DNA from 2 places in the Metasolibacillus sp. FSL K6-0083 genome. Region 2 is predicted to be linked to the other one. Evidence: riboswitches for the same ligand, from Rfam matches in the RefSeq annotation. Region 2 holds a riboswitch; the other holds the start of a gene.
What was found. Region 2 has a riboswitch for S-adenosylmethionine ahead of metK (methionine adenosyltransferase). Riboswitches for the same ligand answer to the same signal wherever they lie in the genome.
Positions count from the first base shown of each region.

Region 1: another riboswitch for S-adenosylmethionine. It lies ahead of MHB51_RS16695 (cyclase family protein); the one in region 2 lies ahead of metK (methionine adenosyltransferase).

Region 1 covers NZ_CP152046.1:3,562,542-3,570,619, reverse strand. The annotation lists gene MHB51_RS16705 (IclR family transcriptional regulator) at 1-547, shown strand, start outside; gene MHB51_RS16700 (helix-turn-helix transcriptional regulator) at 1,242-1,598, shown strand; gene MHB51_RS16695 (cyclase family protein) at 1,885-2,622, opposite strand; SAM riboswitch class I at 2,698-2,801, opposite strand; gene MHB51_RS16690 (response regulator transcription factor) at 3,160-3,843, opposite strand; gene MHB51_RS16685 (TlpA disulfide reductase family protein) at 3,858-4,427, opposite strand; gene MHB51_RS16680 (cytochrome c biogenesis protein CcdA) at 4,444-5,199, opposite strand; gene MHB51_RS16675 (hypothetical protein) at 5,204-5,839, opposite strand; gene MHB51_RS16670 (TlpA disulfide reductase family protein) at 5,922-6,557, opposite strand; gene MHB51_RS16665 (OsmC family protein) at 6,550-6,963, opposite strand; gene MHB51_RS16660 (carboxymuconolactone decarboxylase family protein) at 7,210-7,815, opposite strand; gene MHB51_RS16655 (glutaredoxin family protein) at 7,936-8,078, opposite strand, start outside.
Region 2 covers NZ_CP152046.1:26,623-34,700, reverse strand. The annotation lists gene MHB51_RS00165 (alpha/beta hydrolase) at 1-592, opposite strand, end outside; gene MHB51_RS00160 (gamma carbonic anhydrase family protein) at 828-1,346, shown strand; gene metK (methionine adenosyltransferase) at 1,607-2,812, opposite strand; SAM riboswitch class I at 3,280-3,397, opposite strand; gene pckA (phosphoenolpyruvate carboxykinase (ATP)) at 3,613-5,199, shown strand; gene MHB51_RS00145 (spore germination protein) at 5,395-6,948, shown strand; gene MHB51_RS00140 (Ger(x)C family spore germination protein) at 7,132-8,078, shown strand, end outside.

The DNA.
Region 1 (8,078 bases), 280 kb from region 2:
TCGATTAGCGGCAAACACGGATAATTATAGTCATTTAATTCGTCGTGCATTACCTAGTATGGAGCGATTACGTGATTTCTTCCAAGAATCTGTCTTGTTAGGTGTTCCTAAGTCATCACAAATACTGACGGTTGAACAAATTAATCCATCCCATAGTATTCGTATTGCAGATTATGTAAATGAAATGTCACCACTACACTCTTCTTCTAATGGAAAGTTATTTTTAAGCAGTTGGTCAGAAGAAGAATTAAATATTTACTTAGAAAAACCATTAAAACAAGTGACACCCTTTACAATGACAGACCCACAGGAGCTCAAAAAAGAGCTGCAAATCATTCGTGAACGCGGCTTCGGAACAACCTTTGGCGAACTCGATGAAAATGAAAATGGCATCTCCACGCCCATTCTCGACTCTGAAGGCAATATGATTGCCTTTCTTTCAATCGCTGGACCAGGCTTCCGTTTTACTCGAGACAAAGTTATGTCTGCCGGTGTTCGTGCCGTCCACGAAGCAAATGAAATTTCAAAAAGTCTTAATCTCCCATAGTTATAGAAAGGTGTCTGAAAAACATGCGAACGCACTGCTTTTCAGACACTTTTTGTTTTTATGGAAAGAGCTAACGTTTAGAAAATCATATGCCGTTATAAAAGATTGCAAACATGGATTTTCAAGCCATTTCTTGCTATTATCAATTACGCCTCTCTCCCAGATTATTTCAAGGAAGTTGAATTAAAACCATCACGACATGCACTAGCGGCTAACTGACCTGCATCATGCAAAGCTCCCTTCAAAATCTGTAACATCCACTGGCGCTTAGACCTACACGATGTTAGACACTTAGTTCTTGTTACGGGACGTACTTAGCTCCTCATTATCAGCAGGTGTTTGAACAGCCACTGAAACAAGTCTAATGCTTGCATTCATCTTGTCACTTATAGAAGTGGGAGATTTCTGTAGCTATCGGTATAAAAATAATATACTCCTGCGGTTACTCGTCGCAAATAACTTTACTAATAGCAGTTAAAATTACAAATGGAAAATGATTTTATCGTAATTTTCTCGTTTATAAGTCTTATTAATCGACTAAATAAATCTTACTTTTTGCTAAAAACTAATCATTAAAATACCCTTTCACCATAAATGAACTATTATAGTATACATAACATTATTAAGGACACTATATTAGTACATATTTTCTGGTACAAGTTCACTAATCTTAGTACTAGGAGAGGTGAACACTATGTCCAAACTGAATATTTTACTGGGAACTCAAATAAAACGCTATCGAAAACGTAAAAACCTTACTCAGGAGCAATTAGGTGAGAGGGCGGGTATAACACGACCACGTATTTCTGAAATAGAACGAGGAGTTGCTAATTTAACAATTAGCACTTTAGAAAATATACTTAATGCTTTAGAAATTGACTTACACGAACTTTTCAATTTTGGGGATGTAGCGAAATCACCAGATATTGAAACAAAGGAAACGTTGATATATTATCAGCAAGAGCTATTAAAGGGGCTTTCCACTAAAGAAATCCAATACATTTACAACACAACAAAAGAATTTATAGCCACTCTAAACGAGAAAAAATAACGGCTATTTCAAGAAGAATTACTATTTTACGTGTGCATTCTTAAAAAGGAGAGGTAGCGTGGGGCTGTCCAAAAAGCCGTGCATAGCCGGCATTTTGGACAGTAGCGATGATGTTTCACAAAATGCTGATTCATATAAATAGAAAACGCCTCTTTTAAAAATGGGATGAACATGGGCCTTAGCAGTGTACTCCTTCAGTAAAAGGGAAGCGATGAAAACACTGATTTCAATGCGGTGTCAAAACAAAATGGACTTTTCGGACAACTCCTTAGCCCTCCCCCCTTATTTAAGGTAAAATTGCAAATGAGCGCACTGGGAAGCCAGATGCTTTTTCCGGCTTTGGTACGATATTAAAAATAACGGCTCCCTTTGCTGGAAGCTGATCTAAATTGGTTAATAGCTCGATTTGATACGTATCTTGCTCAAGTACAAAATATTCTCCCTCAAGCTTACCATTTCTGAGGAAATCTGCAGCAGAATCAGTATCAAATGTTTCATGTCCAACAGCACTCACTTTACGCTCTTTAAATAAAAACTGTAGTGCCTCTAAACCCCAGCCTGGAATATGATTATTCCCTTCCTTATCTTTGTTATTAAATGCTTCTTTATCCGGCCAGCGCTTACTCCAATCTGTGCGCAAGGCAACAAATGTACCTGCTTCAATTTCACCATGCTCAGCCTCGAACGCTAAAATATCCTGTACACTTAAAGTGAAATCATTATCCTCCTTCGCTTCCTTTGACATATCAATAACAACGAGTGGTAGCACAAGCTCCTTCAAATCTAACTCATCTAAGTAGCGTGTATCACACACGAAATGAATCGGTGGGTCAATATGTGTACCATATTGACCTGGGAATGAAAATTGCTGCGCAAAAAAACCTTCATCATGTGAAAACAGCGTTTCAAACTTCGCATCCTCAAACATGAAAAAATGAGGGGAATCTGGCCCGAATGTATGTGTTAAATCCACCCATTTCTTCCCCTTTAATACTTCAATTGCCTGTAGTAAATCATTTGTCATTGTACATCCCTGCTTTCTTTAAAATAAAAAAGCCCCCTTTTTACAAAGAGAGCTTCGATTCCTATTAATCGTTTACGCTCATCTTTAAGGCTATCGCCTATTGGAATTAGCACCATACTACATGTAGCTGGTTGCTGAGACGTCATCGGGCCAAATCCCTCAATCTCTCTTGATAAGCTATGAAATTATTTTTTATTGTAGCATATCCCTTCTTATCCTACAAGTTTTATATGAATTAATTTTTTAATTTATTCCTCTTACTCTTATGGTGCTTTTTAGATAAAGGATAAATTATCGCTCCTACAATAATTGGACAAATTCCCCTTTATGCCTTTCCATATGCTAAATTCGGCATATTTTATATAAAATACTCCTATTATCTCTCGAGATAATCATTCCTTTGTACCCTATATATTACTACTATGTAAAAACAAATATTTCCATTGCTTGAACCTATCTAGAATAAAAGCAGTGATTATGAAACTATTCGCTAAAGTTAAGCGCCATAAAAACTTCTTTGGCAAAAACAACGTCAGTTTATTCCGTAACAAATTTATACCCCATTCCACGAACTGTTTGAATCCTTTTTGGCTTACTAGAATTCTCTTCAATCTTTTCGCGAAGTTTTTTTATATGTGCATCAATTGTTCTTTCCATCACCTCTTTTTCAAGATGTGGATATAAGTGCTCCAACAAGTTTTCACGCGGTATGACAATGTTTGGATTCTCCATAAAATAATACAATAATTGAAATTCGTGTTTTGTTAGGTGAATTTTTTGATTATATAAAACAACCTCCCCCTTTCTTGGTTTAATGCATAAACCACCGTATGAAATTTTTTGGCAAAATTGACCTGTCCTCCTTAATATCGCTTCTACATGAGCAAGTAATTCTTCTGGGTCAAACGGCTTTGTCATATAACCATCTGCACCTAATCGAAGCCCATGAATTTTATCAGCAGTTTGTACTTTTGCGCTTAACATAATAATAGATACTTCATTTCTTTCTTGCTCTTTAATCCACTCACATAATTGTTCTCCACTGATTTTTGGAAGCATTAAATCCAAAATAATTAAGCATGGATGCTCAGTTAGAAATACACGCTTCGCCATTTCTCCATCCGTTGCTTCCACCACTTCATATCCTTCTTTTTGTAAATAAATCTTAATTAAATTACGAATCATTTGGTCATCTTCAACTACTAAAATCTTTTGCTTCAAAATGACACCCCCAATTACTTTAACTTCCTAAACTCTTTAACCATCAAATCGTAATTCAGTGCACCTAATGCCACGTACTGAATTCTCCCGTTTGAATCAATCATATAAGATGTCGGATAGGCCTGAACCCGAAACAGTTCAGCGACTTCTCCATTTTTATCAATTAAAACTGGAGAAGTGAACCCTTTATCTTGAATGAAATTATTAACAGTTATTAAAGTATCTTCTGTATGCGTTAAATTAATAGCGAAAACGAGCACATCCTCGTCTTCAGAAAATTTTTGTATATCTGGCATCTCTGCTCGACAAGGTGGACACCAAGTAGCCCAAAAATTTAGGAATACCTTTTTCCCCTTGAATTCTGAAAGTGAAAGAGTCTCACCTTCCAGTGTTTCCAACGTAAAATCAGGCGCAATATTCCCACGTCTAATACCTACATCATTTGTCTCTGTAATTTCCATATCAGTATTAGAAGAAATAACAGGTGTATTTGTACTTACTCGACTAGAATGAGTTGATATGTATTCAACTAATGCATAACCAACCATTGCAATTAAAAATAAGCTTAATACTACTTTTTTCACTACTATATGCTCCCTCCTATCCTAAATTAGATAGCCATGTTCCATCAATTAACCTTAATAAAAAAGCGCTTAAACGAGGCATTAGCCCGAAGAATAAAAGGATGCCCATGAGAACCATCATAATCCCTCCCACTTTCATAATGATTCCCGTTTTGCCTACAATCCATTTGGATGAACCGATGAAAAATGTTAAAACAATAAACGGCACTGCAAAACCAATTACATACATAAACGTATAGAGAAGACCATGACTTGGATTTGTTGCAGCTAACAGCAAAATCGATGCGAAAATCGGACCGATGCAGGGTGTCCAGCCTGCTGCAAAACCTAATCCAACAAAGAATGTCCCTAAATAGCTCGTTGATTTTTTTGTATAGTGGAGTCTTCTTTCCTTCATGAAGGTTGGTATTGTTAACCATCCCGTAACGACTAACCCCATAAAGATTATAAATATCCCAGCAAGTCGCTGTATAAGTAACGCAATATTTCCTACGAATAACTGTTGTAACCACTGTCCTAAATAAGAAGCACTGGCACCTAAACTAATAAAAACAACGCCAATTCCAATTAAAAAAATAACAGAATGGCTTAATAGTTTTTTTCGAATGGCAGCGGTTTGTTCTGCTTGAATTTCCATCACACTAATTCCTGTAATGTAGGATAAATAGGCAGGAAATAAAGGTAATACACATGGTGATAAAAAAGAAATGGCCCCCGCCCCAAATGCTAAAAAAATTCCTATTAAAAGGACTGTATCTGTCTCTATAATCATTTCGTCACCTCTTTATTTGGATATAAATCAGTACACCAACATTGAATAAAAAGAATATTAAAATAAACGGCAAAGATAATAAATACCCTAAGAACAATACGTATGGCTGTGTAAAGAACATCATCATTGTTCCAACAAACCAACTCATTAAAAGAATTAAAAATAAAATTAACGCTGGCATACGTTCATTTAAGTAATAAAAAATGCTTAAGAGAAACATATAAAAAATCATATTTACTAAAGAGTATAAATTGCTATCCTGCAAAAATTGAATAAACTCAAACATAAATGATGCGGCTAAAATAACAGGAAGCAGGGCAGCTATAAAAATTGGAAGCTGTATCTTTTTTCGTTGATAAACTAATCGTAAAATGCTTCCTATAATTGCAAAATAAAACGAAGTTGAATCAGCTGGATAGGCCAAAACAGCAAGAGGGTCTTTTATAAAAAGTGGGAAATTCATTATTATTTTTCCTATCCACATAAAAATAATAAAATTCATTAAAAAATTAATAACTTCCTCCGGTTGTTGTTTCTTTTCCTCTTTATTAGATGAACTTAGCCAATAATAAAGAATTAGACCTGCAACAACGCTAAAGAAAATAGTAGCTATAGAAATAAGCTTTACAAAGATAGCCATTTGTCACCTCCAGCCTATACGTTAATATATAAATATGAAAATTTGATGAAAGCCCCTCAAAAAGGAAAACACGGGGTAATTTCTATTCCCCGTGTTCTTGGTCGTACATTCGAATTGCATTAACTATATCATCCATTATTTGTTCATCCATTGAGCCAATTATTTTTTGGAAAATTCGTCCTTCAGCATCTAAAATATAGCTCGTCGGTATCGTCATAATTTCGTACATTATCCCGACATTCCCTTTCTCGTCTAGTAATACAGGAAATGTTAATCCATAATCTTGCACAAATTGTTCAATCGCTTGTTGTCCCGAATCAAGATTCGTAAGGTTAACAGCAATTATTTCTATGTCATTCTCTTTATTTTTTTCATAAAAACTTTGCATATGCGGCATTTCTTCCCTACATGGCGGACACCAACTGGCCCAGAAGTTTAAAATCACGATTTTTCCTTTGAAGTCGGAAAGATTAACAGTTGCCCCAGTCAAATCTGATAATTCAAAGCTTGGGGCAACTTCAATTTTGGGTGTAGTTTGGCTAGATTCTATAAAGCTAGCTTCAGCCAAATCATCAGATGTATCTTTAGAAGGCTCATCCAAGATTTCTTGTTCACTCGATACTTCAGCTTCCAGCATATCTTCTTTTAATAAAAAGTCGAAAATTGCATAGCAACCTAATAATACTATGATTACGAGAGGGAAATACTTTTTAATCATAAGCATCCCCCTCTCCATAAGCTGGCTTAGTTTGAATGCTATAAGTAACATTTACAGAATCAATAATCGTTTGCAGCATCCCACAATTTTTTATTACTAGCTGTTCAATTTTCTCTAATTGTTCCTTTGCAATAACATTTTCAAATGTAATATATGCTGTAATTTTAATGGACTCAATTCGATTTGCTATATCAGGATTTCGATTTCCTTCTGCTTGAAAAGACACATCTGTAAATGCTATCCGTTTTTTTTGAAGTAATTTTACAAGTAATGCACCGCTGCACGTAACTAAAGATGTTACCATTAATTCATAAGGCTTATACCCCTTCAAACTATTTGGCGACGCATACAAATTACCAAATTCTAAATGCCCTACTAAACAATCATTTTCAAAGCTAAATTTCATTTTCACATCTCCCTTCTTCTGTAGTATGGAATGGAAATGTGAAAATTTCGTTAAAATCTAACTTCTTTCAGCAATATTTTTTGCGACGAGTAATCGCAGGAGCACATATTTTGTACTGGTAGTAAAGCGAAGTTTCCCACCCGCCTCTATAGGTAGTAAGATTACTGCATTCCTTAAGCCCATTTCAGCAGGTGTCCAAACACTCCCGCATGTCATCAATTCATATGTCTACTGTAATAAAGGAAGTTATTTAAAATTAATAACAGGAGCTTTAAATAGATTTGATATGTATCCATGAATTACAGCAACAGGTAAAAAAATAATAATGCTCATCAGCATTTTTATTTCATATAATAAATTGGTCTTTTCAATCTTTCTACCTTTCATACGACTTCTAAATGCGCTTATTGCAATTCCGTATATATTCCCGGCCATTATTGCTCGAATTGCTCCCAAAATGCCTAATGCCTTTTCTGTTCCATAGATTTTCACTAGATGATTCCATGCTTCCCTAGTAGGATTCCCTCTCGTATCTGCATAATGCTGCGCAAAAATAATCGCCGTCATTTCCTGTTCAGAAATCCCATCCGTATCCCCTGAAAGAAGCATTTTTATTTCTGTATTGCTCATACCTTGTTCTAAAGCATATTTTGTATGTGCATATGAACAAATCTCACAGCCATTCACTTCTGTTACAGCCAGCATAATCCTTTCAATAAAATGTGAGGACAGCTCATTGTTCTTTTTATTGTTTTTCATATATTTGAATGTTCTTAGTCCTTTATAAAGAGCAGTATAAAATTCATTTACGTCATAAATTTTTTTATAAAGTTCCTGTTCTACTATTTTCATCTCCTCCTATATCAAAGTTTAAAATCAACTCTATTCAGTCGAGGTAATTTTCTCTACTGAATAAAGTTGAATTTTTCAATCATTTTAGTTGTTGTTTACCGATTACGACCTATACTAAGATTAATTTTTTAATGCCTTCATAATATTATTTGGGTCATAGCCTACAAACCATTGACCATTCACTTCCGTCTGAGGAACACCCATTTGTCCTGTTGTGTTTAAAAGCTTTTGCACAATGTCGGGTTTCGTCTCAACATTCACCT
Region 2 (8,078 bases):
TAGGTAAATTCGGAAATTTCACTTCTACATTTTTTAAACGCTTCAGTAGCTGTTGCAAATCTTTATACCACTTTACTGTAACAGTTGTATTATGAGGAACATCATCCTTTAGCTCCTCATATACCTCATAATTTCGAGACATCCGTTGCATCGTAATATCATGCTGAAGCTTGACACTAGAAGTCAACGCACTAATACTTGTTAATGCATTTGACATTTTACCAGGCTGTAGCTTGAGCTGTAGCCAAGGCGACACAAATATGGCGCCTGCACATTCTAATTTCTTTTTTTGTAAAACATTCATTAATACTGTTGCACCTAAACCATTCCCTATAACAAATACAGGTAAGTTTTCAGATAACCCTATTTCTACCAACTGTTTTACATAGTCCTCATATTTAAAAAAATCCTCATCATGGTAGCCTCTATTCTGTGCCTGTTCTCCATGGCCTGGCAAATCTCCCATTACAACGTGAAATCCTGCACTACGCAGCTTTTCAATGAGCCAAGCATACCAGCGATGATGCTCATATGCACTATGGACAATTGCCACAACTGCCTTTGGCTGCCCATCAGCCTCCCATTTCCACATTGCAATCCCTCCTACATTCTAAAACTTAAATTTATTGTTATCCTACTGTCGCTCATTATATACATTTATCCTATATTAACACTGAAGATTCATTATATCTTTTATTACGATTGCTACAATAGATTCTTCTATTATAATCGGTTTTTTAAGCATTGTTTAAATTTTATTTTCTATTTTTCTCTACTTTTGATACGATGGTTGCATAGTGTGTATAAAGAAAGGAAGCGTTTTTATTATGATTTACCCATATAAAGGGATACTACCCAAAATTGATTCCTCTGCATTTATTGCAGATTTCGCTACGATAACAGGCGACGTTACAATTGGAGAGGAATCGACAATATGGTTTAATACAGTTATTCGTGGTGATGTAGCAGCAACAATTATTGGCAAACGAGTTAGTATACAAGATTTGAGCTGCATACACCAAAGTCCAAATAACCCTGTAATTATTGAAGATGAAGTAACGGTTGGTCATCAGGTGACATTGCATGGCTGTACCATTCGCAAACGAGCACTAATCGGCATGGGCTCAATCATTCTTGATGGAGCTGAAATTGGAGAAGGTGCGTTTATTGGTGCGGGCAGTCTCGTTCCCCCAGGTAAAAAAATACCACCAAATATGCTCGCAATGGGGCGTCCCGCAAAGGTCGTACGCGAAGTAAATGCAGAGGATCGTGAAGACATGGATCGCATTATTCGTGAATATGTAGAAAAAGGCCAATATTATAAATCATTGCAAACAAATATGTAAAGGGACTTTACATATTTGTTTGCAACGAGGATAGTAACAATTTATTGTTACTACCGCAGGAGCACACCCTCCCTTGCGACGAGGATGTTGACTATTCATTGTCAACACCACAGGAGCACTCACTTCATTTGCTTCTGCATCTGGCACCTTGCTATCGCTATAAATAAGATTTGTTACTACACTTCCGCTCTGAATCTATATAAAAAAAAGAGCTGTCTGAAAGCAGCGCGTCTGCCTGCTTTCGGACAACCCCTTCACTATTATTTCACTAATAATGCTGCTTTTTCCTTTAATACGTCTGCTTTATCTGTTTGCTCCCAAGGTACATTCAAATCTGTACGACCGAAATGTCCATAAGCTGCAGTTTGTTTAAAGATTGGTCGGCGTAAATCTAACATTTTAATAATACCTGCTGGGCGTAAATCAAAGAGCTCACGGACCCATTCTACAATTTGAGAAGATGGCACTGTTCCTGTACCAAATGTATCTACAGCAATTGATACAGGCTGTGCCACACCGATTGCATAAGCAAGCTGTACTTCTGCACGGTCTGCTAAACCAGCAGCAACGATATTTTTTGCCACATAACGCGCTGCGTAAGCCGCAGAGCGGTCTACTTTTGTCGCATCCTTACCTGAGAATGCCCCACCACCATGTCGCGCATAGCCTCCGTAAGTATCCACAATGATTTTGCGACCTGTTAAACCGGCATCGCCCTTTGGTCCACCGATAACAAAGCGACCTGTCGGATTAATAAAATATTTTGTTGCTTCATCTAATAGCTCAGCTGGTACAACTGGTGCAATTACAACACGCTTTAAATCTGCTTGAATTTGCCCCAATGTTACTTCTTCATCATGCTGTGTTGAAATAACAATTGTATCTACACGTACTGGTACATTATTTTCATCGTACTCAACCGTTACTTGTGTTTTTCCATCTGGACGTAAATATTTTAATTCATCTGATTTTCGCACTTCTGTTAAACGGCGCGCTAGCTTATGCGCCAAGCTAATTGGTAGCGGCATTAGCTCTGGTGTTTCGTTACATGCATACCCAAACATTAATCCTTGGTCACCTGCACCAATTGCTTCAATCGCCTCGTCTGACATTGAGCCTTCACGTGCCTCAAGAGCTTGGTCTACGCCTTGTGCAATATCAGGTGATTGTTCGCCAATTGCTACAAGCACTGCTAAGTTTTCAGCATCGAAGCCATATTTACCACGCGTATAGCCAATCTCTGCTACAGTGTCACGTACAATTCCTTTAATATCTACATAAGTAGAAGTCGTAATTTCTCCTGCCACTAGTACTAGTCCTGTCGTTACCGTTGTTTCACATGCTACACGAGCATTTGGATCTTCAGCTAAAATGGCGTCCAAAATTGCATCTGAGATTTGGTCGCAAATTTTATCTGGATGTCCTTCGGTAACACTTTCAGATGTAAATAGTCTACGATTTGTCATTTTGTTTCCTCCTATAGTTCCTGCGAATATGATACGGTACTCCTTACCCATGTCAAGCTTTTAAGGCGATGCTTTAATATAATAGAAGAGTATTTCATCCATTCTTTATCAAACTTCGCCGCTTCGGCTTTTACAGACAGTTAATGATTCACTACACTTTTGTGCATCAATCGTTTTCATAATGGCTGCCCATGAATATGGAATCAACTCAAACCATTACCGCCTCTTAACATAAGGTTTTTGAAAGGTATAGTCATAAAGAAAAGTTTTATCATCGTCTTAAGTTTAAGGCTGTCTTGCTGTTTAAGCATTTATCTATATAATAGTAAGCGTTGCGAATCGTTTCAAGCGCAGTGCTAGACAGCTAGTTTATCAACTAGGTTTTTCAATGACGAACTTTTTTAGGCAATAAAAAAACCTTTCACTCATAAGCATGAGAGAAAGGATTGTATTTTCGTTCCCTTTCACTCTTATCGTTCAAGGAGAAAGCTCCTTGCATCAGGTTGGCACCAACGCATGATGTGAAAAGTCATGCAGGTTGCCGGGCTTCATAGGGCCTGACCCTCCACCAGCTCGGGATAAGAGTATCCGTTCAATTTCATATAATACATAATTTTTTTTGCGCTGTCAAATACTATACACATCCATTCATTTTTTCCGATTTACCGACTAAAAATTTCATAAATTTCTCTCGAATTAGTATAGACTATTTCATTTAATGTGTTATACTTTTTGTAGTTAAAAGAAATGAATTCCCACCAAACTTGGGAATATTATAAATAAAAGGATGGTTTTAAGCGATGAATTCAGTAGAAATTGCAAACGAACTGAAAGATTTATTAAACGGTACAAATATTCATGTTCAACTTTCTGTTCCACAGTTAGTAGAAAAAGCAACATCTCGTGGAGAAGCAATTCTAACTGTTGACGGTGCATTACGTGCTGAAACAGGCAAATATACTGGTCGTTCTCCTAAAGATAAATATACAGTAGAAGAAGAAAGCACGAAAGATAAAATTGACTGGGGAAAAGTAAACCGTCCGATTTCTTCTGAAGTGTTTGAAAAACTATATGTAAAGGTAGTTAATTATTTAAAAGAACGCGACGAGCTTTTCGTATTTAATGGTTTTGCTGGTGCAGATAAAGATTCACAAATCGGTATTAAAGTTATTAATGAATATGCATGGCATAATTTATTCTGCCATCAATTATTTATCCGCCCAACTGCCGAAGAGCTTGCTACACATACAACAGACTTTACAATTGTTTCTGCACCAAACTTTAAAGCAGATCCAACTGTTGATGGAACAAATTCAGAAACATTCATTATTGTTTCATTAGAAAAGAAAGTGATTTTAATCGGTGGTACAGAATACGCTGGTGAAATGAAAAAATCTATTTTCAGCATTATGAATTATTTATTACCAGAGCAAGATATTTTATCAATGCACTGCTCAGCAAACGTTGGTGAAGCGGGCGATGTCGCTTTATTCTTCGGCTTATCTGGTACAGGCAAAACGACTTTATCAGCAGATAGCGACCGTAAATTAATCGGTGATGACGAACACGGCTGGTCAGACAATGGCGTTTTCAATATTGAAGGTGGTTGCTATGCAAAAACAATTAACCTTTCAAAAGAAAAAGAACCTGAAATTTATAATGCGATTCGCTTCGGCTCTGTATTAGAAAACGTTATTGTAGATGAAAATACACGTATTTGCAACTATGACGACGGTTCGTTAACAGAAAATACGCGCGTAGCTTACCCGATTGAGTATATTGAAAATATCGCAAAGCCCTCTGTAGCGGGACACCCACAAACAATCGTGTTCTTAACTGCAGATGCATTTGGTGTATTACCTCCAATCTCAAAATTAACAAAGGAGCAAGCGATGTATCATTTCCTAAGCGGCTTCACATCGAAGTTAGCAGGTACAGAACGTGGCGTAACAGAGCCAGAACCAGTATTCTCAACATGCTTCGGTTCTCCATTCCTACCGCTTCCTGCAACAGTTTATGCAGAAATGTTAGGTAAGAAAATTGATGAGCACGGCTCACAAGTATTTTTAGTAAACACTGGTTGGACTGGTGGCGAATATGGCGTAGGTAGCCGTATGAAGCTCTCTTACACACGCGCAATGGTGCGTGCTGCTATCGAAGGTAAACTAAGTGATGTTGAAACAACACAAGATGCAGTATTCGGCTTACACATTCCAACAGCAATTGAAGGTGTACCGTCGGAAGTATTAAACCCTCGCGATGCTTGGGCTGATAAAAATGCTTATGATACAAAAGCTAAGCATTTAGCAGGTCTTTTCAATGACAACTTCCAAAAATTCGAGAATGTTTCGGAAGATATTTCAAAACAAGGCGGTCCATTAGTTTAATATACTAGTAAAAGAGACGTCTGAAAAAGCGTGTGAAAGCACTGCTTTTCAGACGTTTTTTTTATTAAAACAATAAAAATATAAATCGATTTAAAAGGTTGTCAACACTAAATTTAATGCTTTTTCGTAAAATACTCGTTTAATTTTATTAAAATTTGACTATCCTCTCCTTATAAGTATTGGAGGAGATGGAACATGGAACATTCAGATACACAGACACACTCCCCTTCTAAGCTTTCACCTAATGCCCATCAGAAACCACTATTTACTTCATTACAACATACGATTGATACAATACAACAGACTGTTGGTTATAGTGATGATGTGATGGTGCGACAACTTTTTATCGGAGAATCAACTAAACAATCTTTAGCTATTGTTTATATAGATGGCTTAGTTAATAAAGCAGATATCACAAATACATTGTTGGAGCCCATCATGGGATTATTAACAGACCAAATTGAAGAAAATATTGAAAAAACAACTGATTTTTTAAAGCAATACTGCTTAACGATTGGCAATGTCCAAGAAATACAAAAATTTGCAACGCTCTACAGTGCGCTTTTCAATGGAAGTGCCATTATCATAGTGGACGGTTTAGCGACCGCACTTGCGACGAATATAAAGGACCCTAAAGACCGCCCTGTGATGGAGCCTGCAACAGAGTCTGTTATACGCGGACCACGTGAATCCTTTACTGAAACATTGCGTACAAATACAGCGCTCATTCGTCGTAAAATAAAGAACCCTAATTTATGGGTTCAAAGTAAAATTATTGGCGATGTTACACAAACAGATGTAGCAATTATCCATATAAATGGTATTGCCAATGATAAAATTGTTCAAGAGGTATTTGACCGACTCAATCAAATTGATATTGATGGTATTTTAGAAGGTGGTTATATTGAATCATTAATTCAAGATGCTCAATTCTCTTTGTTTCCAACGATGTATACGTCAGAGCGTCCAGATGTTATTGCAGGGGAATTGCTTGAAGGTAAGGTCGCCATTATGGTTGATGGTACGCCCTTTGTGCTAATTGTCCCTTCCCTTATTACATCGTTTTTACAATCATCTGAGGATTATTACTCAAATGCAATTGTCAGCTCTCTTATTCGGTTATTAAGATTTGTTGCAATTCTTATTTCATTAGTTGCACCTGCCTTTTATGTTGCCATCACGACATTTCATCATGAAATGCTACCAACACCTTTACTTATAAGTATTGCATCACAGCGGGAAGGTGTGCCGTTTCCTGCTGTAATCGAAGCATTATTAATGGAACTTGCATTTGAAATTTTACGTGAAGCTGGACTACGCATGCCACGCACTATCGGTCCTGCTGTCTCGATTGTTGGCACATTAGTTATTGGGGAAGCAGCGGTTACAGCGGGCGTTGTTTCAGCGGTAACAGTTATTATTGTCGCTTTAACTGCTATTTGTAGTTTTATTTTTCCGTCATATGGTCTTTCAAACTCTATTCGAGTTTTGCGCTTTCCTTTCATTTTACTAGCGGGAGGCTTTGGTCTTTATGGTGTCATGATTGGTATGTTAGCACTTGTTCTACATTTATGTAGTTTACGTTCATTCGGCATTCCATACATGAGTCCGTTTGCACCACTGATACTCGAAAATCAAAAGGATGCCATTTTACTGCTCCCTAGAAGATTTTTAAAGAAAAGACCTCGTTTAGTAAACCAAACAAATATGACGAGAGAATCAAAATATAAAAAAAGATATAAAAGATAAAGTGAAACTTCTATCAGTGGGGGTTTTCCTCATCCCCACTGATTGTTAGTTGAACCAATCGGGCTTTTACGGGCAGTTAATCTCTCACTTATCCTTTAGCGTATTTTCACTTAAATCTTGAAGTGGGCGTCTTACTGCCCGTTAATGTTGGATAGATTTTCATTTGTAAAAGGGGTGTCAGCAATGCACAAAATCGCTTCCATTTTATTGTTTCTTTCCATATGCCTGCTGTTAAGCGGGTGTTGGAGCAAAAAAGAGCTTAATGATATTGCCATTGTTGTTGCACTAGGTATCGACCAGCAAGGTGATGAATATGAAGTAACTGTTCAAGTCGTTAATCCCGGTGAAATTTCTTCTAAACAGCCAACAAGCGGGCGCTCTCCAGTTTCTACGTATTCAGCAACTGGTCCTACAATATTTGAAGCAATTCGGAAAGTCACATTGTTAGCACCTAGAAAATCATATTTTTCGCATTTACAAATTATAGTTTTCGGCAGTGAATTGCTGGAGAGTGGAATTAAGCCTGCACTAGATTTTTTATCTCGTGACCATGAATTTCGTAATGATTTGAATGTTATCGCTGCATACGAAACAACAGCTAAAGATATTATCAGCGTGCTGACGCCTGTTGAAAAAATACCAGCCAATAAAATAACATTCTCTCTCAAAATTTCCGAAAAGGCATGGGGCTCTACAGCAACAGTCGCCTTGTATGATTTAATTGATGCGCTACACTATGAGGATAACAGCCTTGTCCTCTCCACTTTAAATCTTATTGGTAGTAAAGAAATAGGGATGAGCAAAGAAAATGTTGATCAAATCGTTGTCCCAACTATTTTAAAATACAGTGGCTTTGCTGTTCTCAAAAAAGGGAAAATGGTGGGGCTACTGACGGATGAAGAAAGTAAGGGCTATAATTTTTTAACAGATAATATTAAAAGCACAATCGAGCAAATAACTTGTCCTGAGGATGGCAATTTAGCAGTGGAAATTACTCGTTCCAAAACAACCGTCAAAGGAAAATTTGACAATAATACACCTAAAATTCATGTATTAGTTGACCTTCAGCAAAATATTGGTGAAGTTAAGTGTGTAATTGATTTGACAAAAGAGCAAACAATTAAAGAAAT